2 regions of the Streptomyces sp. NPDC042371 genome follow, and region 2 is predicted to be linked to the other one. Evidence: riboswitches for the same ligand, from Rfam matches in the RefSeq annotation. Region 2 holds a riboswitch; the other holds the start of a gene.
The links. A riboswitch is a leader RNA that binds a small molecule or an ion and turns the genes downstream of it on or off. The one in region 2 is predicted to bind cobalamin.
Positions count from the first base shown of each region.

Region 1: another riboswitch for cobalamin. It lies ahead of cobN (cobaltochelatase subunit CobN); the one in region 2 lies ahead of AC068B_RS05120 (ABC transporter substrate-binding protein).

Region 1 covers NZ_JBWKAP010000003.1:226,190-230,558, reverse strand. Annotated here, with positions in the region: gene AC068B_RS10665 (precorrin-2 C(20)-methyltransferase) at 1-109, opposite strand, end outside; gene AC068B_RS10660 (precorrin-8X methylmutase) at 106-732, opposite strand; gene AC068B_RS10655 (cobalamin biosynthesis protein CobG) at 744-2,012, opposite strand; cobalamin riboswitch at 2,133-2,264, shown strand; gene cobN (cobaltochelatase subunit CobN) at 2,302-4,369, shown strand, end outside.
Region 2 covers NZ_JBWKAP010000001.1:1,156,343-1,160,711, reverse strand. Annotated here, with positions in the region: gene AC068B_RS05130 (amino acid permease) at 67-1,566, shown strand; gene AC068B_RS05125 (M67 family metallopeptidase) at 1,652-2,074, shown strand; cobalamin riboswitch at 2,078-2,198, shown strand; gene AC068B_RS05120 (ABC transporter substrate-binding protein) at 2,243-3,220, shown strand; gene AC068B_RS05115 (FecCD family ABC transporter permease) at 3,286-4,344, shown strand; gene AC068B_RS05110 (ABC transporter ATP-binding protein) at 4,341-4,369, shown strand, end outside.

The DNA.
Region 1 (4,369 bases), on a different contig from region 2:
CGGCGATGACCTCCACGGCGCGCAGGGTCATCAGCGACGGGTCGCCGGGGCCGAGGCCGACGCCGTAGAGCCGCCCCTGCGGGCGCTGTTCGGTGGGTACGCCGCTCATTCCGCTTCGCTCGCAATCGCGTTGATCGCCGCCGCGGCCATCGCGCTGCCGCCGCGACGTCCCCGTACGACCAGGTACTCCAGACCGGAGGTGTGCTCGGCGAGCGCGTCCTTGGACTCGGCGGCGCCGACGAAGCCGACCGGGATGCCGAGGACGGCGGCCGGGCGCGGCGCGCCCTCCTCGATCATCTCCAGGAGGCGGAAGAGCGCGGTGGGCGCGTTGCCGATGGCGACGACCGAGCCTTCGAGGCGGTCGCGCCAGAGTTCGAGGGCGGCGGCGCTGCGGGTGGTGCCGAGCTGGGCCGCGAGGTCGGGCACGGACGGGTCGGCGAGGGTGCAGATCACCTCGTTGTCGGCGGGCAGCCGCTTGCGCGTGACACCGCTCGCGACCATGTTCGCGTCGCAGAGGATCGGCGCGCCGTCGCGCAGCGCCTTGCGGGCGTCGGCGATCACGCGCGGGCTGTAGGAGAGGTCGCGCACGAGGTCGACCATCCCGCAGGCGTGGATCATCCGGACCGCGACCTGGCTGACGTCGGCGGGCAGGCCTTGGAGGTCCGCCTCCGCGCGGATGGTGGCAAAGGACTCGCGGTAGATCGCCGCGCCGTCCTTCTCGTAGTCGAACACTGTGCTCTCGCTCATCTCGTGGCCGTTGGTTTCGTGGTGGTACGTGCCGTGGTGACCTGCTCGGTCAATGTGCCGCCCGTCAGAGGCGTCCGGTCCTCGCCGGGGACGCGCACCGTCACCTCGTACTGCCCGTCGCCGGTGGCGAGGACGTCGACCCAGTCGCCCCACGGGTGCCCGCAGCGGCGTTCGCAGCCGGACCAGTGGACGGGCAGGCCGCCGAGGCCGGGGACGGCGTCGGCGCGTACGTCGGAGAGGGACTTGGCGCAGCCGGGGCGTCCGGTGCAGGCGCCGACGCCCAGCCAGGGCGATGCGGCGTCGGTGATGTGCCCGGCGTCGGCGAGCACGGCGAGGCGCTCGCGGGCCGCGGATTCGTCGGCGAAGCCGGGGACGACGAAGCCGCGCCAGGGCGTGACGCGCAGTTCGTCGGCGGGCAGCGGCAGGAGGGCCCGCCACTCGGCGGCGGTGACGCGGCCGAGGGGGGCGCTCACGACGACGGCGTCGCCGATCGCCCCGGGTGCCTGCGGGGCGCTTCGGGAGACGGTCCAGGGCTCGGCGCGCACGGCGTCGATGCCCGCGCGCTCCAGTGCTCCTGCGAGGTCCACGCGCTGCTCGCGGGGCAGCTCCCCCACCCGCCAGGCGCCGTTGCCCGCGGCGGTCGCGGCGGCGTGGAAGGCGCCCGCGGCGGTGAGCGCGGCGCGGGGGGCGTCGACTCCGGCGACCCGGAACGCCAGGCCGCCGACGCGGACGACCGCCGTCCCGCCCGATTCTGCGATCAAGGTCACATCGCCGCCGAGGCCGACGACGTCCCCGCGCCCGTCGTCCAGGGCGAAGAGGAAGCGGCCCGAGAGCTCAGCGGTCCAGTCCTCGGAACACAGGAGTCCGTCCAGCTCACGGGCCCACAACTGCACGTCACCACGGCCGATTCGGTCGATGCCCGCGAGCGGTGACGCCACCACGTTGCGGATGCGCTCGTGCCGCTCGGAGGGGAGCAGGCCCGCTGTCGAGAGCAGCGCGGAGAGTTCGCCGCCGCTGGTCTCGCCGAGGCCCCGCAGCTCGATGTTGCCGCGCGAGGTGATGCTGAGGCAGCCGTCCGCAAGACGCTCCGCCGCGGTGACCAGCGCCTCGGCCTGACGTGTCGTCAAAAGACCTGCGGGCAGCCGGAGTCGGGCGAGGAAGCCGTCGTCGGCGCGGTGCAGGCGGAGGGCTCCGGGGCAGGCGTCACCCCGGTCGCGTATGGGGGATTCGCCCTGGTCTGGGGAGGGTGCTGGGGTGGGCGGCATGGCGGCGAGCATACCCACGCGGATCCGGCGGGTCGCCTCCCGAGACGGACCGTTCTGGCAGGTGGCCGCCCCGCCGACCGCGGGCAGGACTTACTATGCAGGCGGCGGGCCGCCAGGTCCGTCGACGCCAGCGACGGCGTGGGTCCACCAGGACCCGAAGGAGGAAGCCCGGTGCGAATCCGGCGCGGTCCCGCCACTGTGAGCCCCACCCGAGTGGGGCGAGCCAGGAACTCCTGCCGTCCATACGACCACCCGGGGCGCGGACACCCCGAGGAAGGCCTGCGCCCGCATGCTTCTGCTGTTGTCGACCTCCGACACCGACCTGCTCAGCGCCCGCGCGGCGGGGGGTCCGGTCGACTACCGGTTCGCCAATCCCTCCCGTCTTGACCTCGAAGGACTGCCCGCGCTGCTGGACGGCGTGGACCTCGTCGTCGTACGCCTCCTCGGCGGCGTCCGTGCCTGGCAGGACGGCCTGGACCAGCTCATCGCCACCGGTCTCCCGGTGGTCGTGCTCACCGGTGAACAGGCACCCGACGCCCAGCTCATGGCCTCCTCGACCGTGCCGGTCGGCATCGCCGCCGAGGCGCACGCCTACCTGGCGCACGGCGGCCCCGCGAACCTGGAGCAGCTGGCCCGCTTCCTCTCCGACACCGTGCTGCTCACCGGCCACGGCTTCGAGCCGCCCGCGCCCGCCCCGTCGTGGGGCCCGCTGGAGCGCACGGCCCGCGCCGTGGAGGGCCCGACCGTGGCGGTGCTCTACTACCGCGCCCACCACATGAGCGGCAACACCGCGTTCGTGGACGCGCTGTGCGGCGCGATCGAGGACGCGGGCGCCCGGGCGCTGCCGCTGTACGTGGCCTCGCTGCGTGCCCCCGAGCCCGAGCTGATCGACGCGCTGCGGGCCGCCGACACCATCGTGACGACGGTCCTCGCGGCCGGTGGCACCAAGCCCGCCGAGGCCTCCGCGGGCGGCGACGACGAGTCGTGGGACGCGGGCGCGCTGACCGGACTGGACGTGCCGATCCTGCAGGCGCTCTGCCTGACCGGGTCGCGTTCGGCCTGGCAGGAGAACGACGAGGGCGTCTCGCCGCTCGACGCCGCGAGCCAGATCGCGGTGCCTGAGTTCGACGGCCGCCTGATCACGGTCCCCTTCTCCTTCAAGGAGATCGACGAGGACGGTCTGCCCGCGTACGTCGCCGACGCCGAGCGCGCGGCCCGCGTCGCCGGTATCGCCGTGCGCCACGCGCGCCTCAAGCACATCCCGGCCGCCGACAAGCGCATCGCCCTGGTGCTGTCCGCGTACCCGACGAAGCACTCCCGCATCGGCAACGCGGTCGGCCTGGACACTCCGGCATCCGCCGTCGAGCTGCTTCGCCGGCTCCGTGCCGAGGGGTACGACTTCGGCCCCGAGGCCGACATCCCCGGCCTGGTCTCCGGCGACGGCGACGAGCTGATCCGCGCGCTCATCGACGCGGGCGGCCACGACCAGGACTGGCTCACCGAGGAGCAGCTCGCCGCCAACCCCGTGCGCATCCCGGCCGCCGACTACAAGCGGTGGTACGCGACGCTGCCGCAGGAGCTGCGCGACTCCGTCGAGCAGCACTGGGGCCCGCCGCCCGGCGAGATGTTCCTCGACCGGTCCCGCGTCGGCCAGGGCGGCGACCCGGAGGGCGACATCGTGCTCGCGGCCCTGCGCCGCGAGAACCTCCTCATCCTGATCCAGCCGCCGCGCGGCTTCGGCGAGAACCCGATCGCGATCTACCACGACCCCGATCTGCCGCCGTCGCACCACTACTTGGCCGCCTACCGCTGGATCGCGGCGCCCGCGTCCGACAACGGCTTCGGCGCCGACGCGATGATCCACCTGGGCAAGCACGGCAACCTGGAGTGGCTGCCCGGCAAGAACGCGGGCCTCTCCGCGGCGTGCGGCCCCGACGCCGCGCTCGGCGACCTGCCCCTGATCTACCCCTTCCTGGTAAACGACCCGGGCGAGGGCACGCAGGCCAAGCGCCGCGTGCACGCCACGCTCATCGACCACCTGGTGCCGCCGATGGCGCGCGCCGACTCCTACGGCGACATCGCGCGCCTGGAGCAGCTCCTCGACGAGTACGCCCAGATCAGCTCCATGGACCCGGCGAAGCTCCCGGCGATCCGCGCGCAGATCTGGACGCTCATCCAGGCCGCCAAGCTCGACCACGACCTGGGTCTCGAGCACCGCCCGGACGACGACGGCTTCGACGACTTCCTGCTGCACGTCGACGGCTGGCTCTGCGAGATCAAGGACATGCAGATCCGCGACGGTCTGCACGTCCTGGGCAACCCGCCCGCGGGCGCCGACCGCGTGAACCTCGTGCTCG
Region 2 (4,369 bases):
CAGGACCTGATCCGCAGCCACAACGCAGATGTGCGGGCGCGGATCGGCATGGAGAAAGGCGTCACCATGACCTCAGTGCAGGTCGAAGAGCACCACGACGAGCACGACAGCAATGGGGTCGTGCACGGCTCGTCCGGCGAGGGCGAGGGATATCAGCGCGGGCTCGGAGCCCGGCAGATCCAGATGATCGCGATCGGCGGTGCCATCGGCACCGGCCTGTTCCTCGGCGCGGGCAAGGCCATCCACAAGGCCGGACCGAGCCTCATCCTGGCGTACGCCATCGCGGGCCTCGTCATCTTCTTCATCATGCGGGCGCTCGGCGAGCTCCTCATGTACCGGCCCGTGTCCGGCTCCTTCTCGGAGTACGCACGCGAGTTCATGGGCCCGTTCTTCGGATTCGTGACCGGCTGGACGTACTGGCTCTTCTGGGTCGTCACCGGCATCACCGAAGTGACCGCGGCCGCCCAGTACATGCAGTACTGGACCCACGACTCATTCCCGCAATGGGCCTACGCGCTGGTCTTCACCGTCATCCTGTACGGCGCGAACCTCATCTCCGTGAAGCTCTTCGGCGAGCTGGAGTTCTGGTTCTCGATGGTCAAGGTCACCGCCATCATCGGCATGATCCTGATCTGCGTCGGCATCCTCACCATCGGCTTCTCCGACGCCGGTGACACCGCCACCGTGGCCCACCTGTGGAACCAGGGCGGTTTCTTCCCCAACGGCATCGGCTCCACGCTGATGACCCTGCAGATCGTGATGTTCGCCTTCCTCGCCGTCGAGCTGGTCGGCGTCACCGCGGGCGAGTCCAAGGACCCGAAGACCGTCCTGCCCAAGGCCATCAACACCGTGCCGTGGCGCATCGCCGTCTTCTACGTCGGCGCGCTCATCATGATCCTGTCGGTCGTCCCGTGGACCTCCTTCAAGCCCGGTGTCTCGCCGTTCGTCGCGGCCTTCGAGGAGATGGGTCTCGGCGTCGGCGCCGCGATCGTGAACTTCGTGGTCCTCACCGCCGCGCTCTCCTCCTGCAACTCCGGCATGTACTCCACCGGCCGCATGCTGCGCGACCTCGCGATGAACGGCCAGGGCCCCAAGTTCTTCACCAAGCTCACGAAGAACGGCCTGCCGCTCATCGGCACCACGGCCTCCGCCGCGTTCATGCTGGTCGGCGTCTGGATCAACTACCAGTGGCCGGGCGAGGCGTTCAACTACGTCGTCTCCTTCGCGACCATCTCCGGCATGTGGGCCTGGATCATGATCCTGGCCTGCCAGATCCGCTACCGCCGCAAGGCCGACCGCGGTGAGCTGCCGCAGTCCACCTTCCGGGCCCCGGGCGCCCCGTACACCAGCTGGTTCGCCCTGCTCTTCATCGGCATGGTCATCGTGATGATGGGCATCGACAAGGACGCGCGGATCTCGCTGTACGCCGCTCCGGTCTGGGCCGCGATCCTGACGGTCTCCTACCTGATCCTCAAGAGCCGCAACCCGGAGGCCGCGGCCTTCAACAAGCGCAAGATCGGCGCCTCCGGCGGGGTCTCCTCGGAAGACTCCCTCTCCAAGGACTGAGGCTCCCCAAGGCCACCGTCCAGCATTCGGGCCCGCGCGTACCACACTTCGGTACGCGCGGGCCCCTCTGCTTATCCTGGCTGCCATGCTGACCATCACCCAGGCCCTCCACGACCAGATCGTCGCGCACGCGCGCCAGGACCACCCCGACGAGGCGTGCGGCGTGGTCGCGGGCCCGGAGGGCACCGGACGTCCCGAGCGGTTCATCCCGATGCTGAACGCCGCCCGCTCGCCCACGTTCTACGAGTTCGACTCGGGTGACCTGCTCAAGCTCTACCGCGAGATGGACGACCGCGACGAGGAGCCGGTGATCGTCTACCACTCGCACACCGCCACCGAGGCGTACCCCTCGCGCACCGACATCACCTACGCCAACGAGCCCGGCGCGCACTACGTCCTGGTCTCCACGGCGGACACCGACGACGCGGGCCCCTTCCAGTTCCGCTCGTACCGGATCGTGGACGGCGAGGTCACCGAAGAAGAAGTAAAGGTCGTCGAGGCATACTGAGCTTTACTCAAGAGGGCGGCAGGAGCCAGGAAGCCGGTGCGAAACCGGCACGGTCCCGCCACTGTGACCCCACTCCGAAGCCGGGGCGGGGGAGTCAGGAACTGACCTGCCGTCCTCCTCCACGCAACGCAGGGGACGCGGAAATCCCCTGGAGGAGGCAGTTCAGCCATGTCCCGCCACACCGGCATACGCGCCCTGGCCGCCGCGGCCCTGCTCGTCCCGCTCGCCGCGTGCTCCTCGTCGGACTCGGGCGACGCGGGCGGTGACACCAAGCCCGCGGCCAAGACCGCCGGATTCCCGTACACCGTCACCAACTGCGGTGTGAAGACGACGTACGACGCACCCCCGAAGCGCGCCGTCACCATGAACCAGCACGCCACCGAAGTCATGCTGGAACTCGGCCTCAAGGACCACCTCGCGGGCACGGCCTACCTCGACGACAAGGTCCTGCCGCAGTATGAGAAGGCGTACGACTCCATCCCGGTCCTCGCCAAGGAGTACCCCTCCTACGAGAAGCTGCTCGCCGCCAACCCCGACTACGTGTACGGCGGATACGCGAGCGCCTTCCTCGCGAGCGACGGCCGCAGCCGCTCCGCGCTCGCCAAGTCCGGCATCGAAAGCCGCCTCAACGTCGAGGGCTGCGCGAAGCGGCCCGTCTCCATGGACGACGTCTACCGCGAGATCCGCGAGGTCGGCTCCACCTTCGGGGTGCGGGCCCGCGCGGACAAGTGGGTGAGCGGCGCTCAGCGCGAACTCGCCGCCACCGCAGAGAAGTCGAAGGGCAAGAAGTCCCGCTCCGTCTTCGTCTACGACAGCGGCGACAAGACCGCGTTCACGGCGGGCGGCCGCGGCATCGGCAACGACATCATCAAGCGGGCGGGCGGCCGCAACGTCTTCGCCGACGTGGACAAGTCCTTCAGCGACGCGTCCTGGGAGTCCGTCGTGAAGAACAGGCCCGAGACCATCCTGATCCTCGACTACGGCGCCACGACCGTCGCCCAGAAGAAGAAGCGCCTCCTCGACGATCCGGTCCTCCAGGACGTCCCCGCCGTCAAGAACAAGAGCTTCGCGGTGCTGCCGCTGTCGGACATGGTCACGGGAGTACGAGCACCCGAGGCGGTGAGGAAGCTGGCGGCGCAGCTGTGAGCGGCCAGCGCACCCAGCTGCGGGAGAGCAGCCCCGCGGGGCAGGGTTCCCAGCCCGTCCGGCGTTTGACGAGCCCGAAGGGCGATCGGCGGAGCTCAGGGGGGCGGCGCCTGGTCGTCCTGACGGTGCTCGCCGTCGCCCTCGCCGCCGTGACGCTCGCCGGGCTGGCCCTCGGTTCCGTCCGCATCCCCACCGCCGACGTCCTGGAGATCCTCACGGGCCGCGCGGAGCCTTCGCCGTTCCGCACCATCGTCCTTGACGTGCGGCTCCCGAGGATCATCCTCGGAGCCACCGTCGGAGCAGGACTCGCCGTCATCGGCACCGTCCTCCAGGCCCTCGTCCGCAACCCCCTCGCCGACCCGTTCCTGCTCGGCGTCTCCTCGGGCGCCTCCGTCGGCGCGGTCGGCGCGATCGTGCTCGGCTCCGCCTTCGGCCTCGGCGCCGCCCTGTCGACCAGCGTCACCATCCCGGCCGCCTCCTTCGCGGGCGCCCTGATCTCACTGGTCCTCGTCTACGCCCTGGCCCGCAGCGGAGGCGGCGGCTTCGCCACCGGCAGGCTGATCCTCGCGGGCGTCGCCGTCTCGTACATCCTGACCGCGCTGACCAGCCTCATCCTGGTCACCGCCGACAGCGCGGACCACCTCAAGGAGGTCCTGTACTGGACGCTCGGCGGCCTCGGCAACGCCCGCTGGGACATGCTCGCCCTGCCCTGCGTCACCCTCATCCTCGGCACGGCCCTCCTGATGTCGATGGCCCGCCCCCTCGACCTGCTCCTCGCCGGTGAGGAGGGCGCCACCGTCCTCGGCCTGGACGCCACCCGGTTCCGTGCCGGAGTCTTCGTCCTCGCCTCGCTCCTCACCGGCGCCCTGGTCGCCTACAGCGGAGCCATCGGATTCGTCGGCCTGATGGTGCCGCACGCCGCCCGCATGCTGGTCGGCGCCGCGCACCGCGCACTGCTCCCGGTCGTCGCGCTGATGGGCGCGGTCTTCCTGGTCGCCGCCGACCTCGCCGCACGCACCGTCGCCGCGCCGCAGGACATCCCCGTCGGCGTGCTCACCGCGCTCACCGGCGGCCCGTTCTTCCTGTGGCTGCTGAGGCGGCGCAACGAAGGAGTACCGGCATGACCCAGCCGCCGCCCGCCGGTGAACT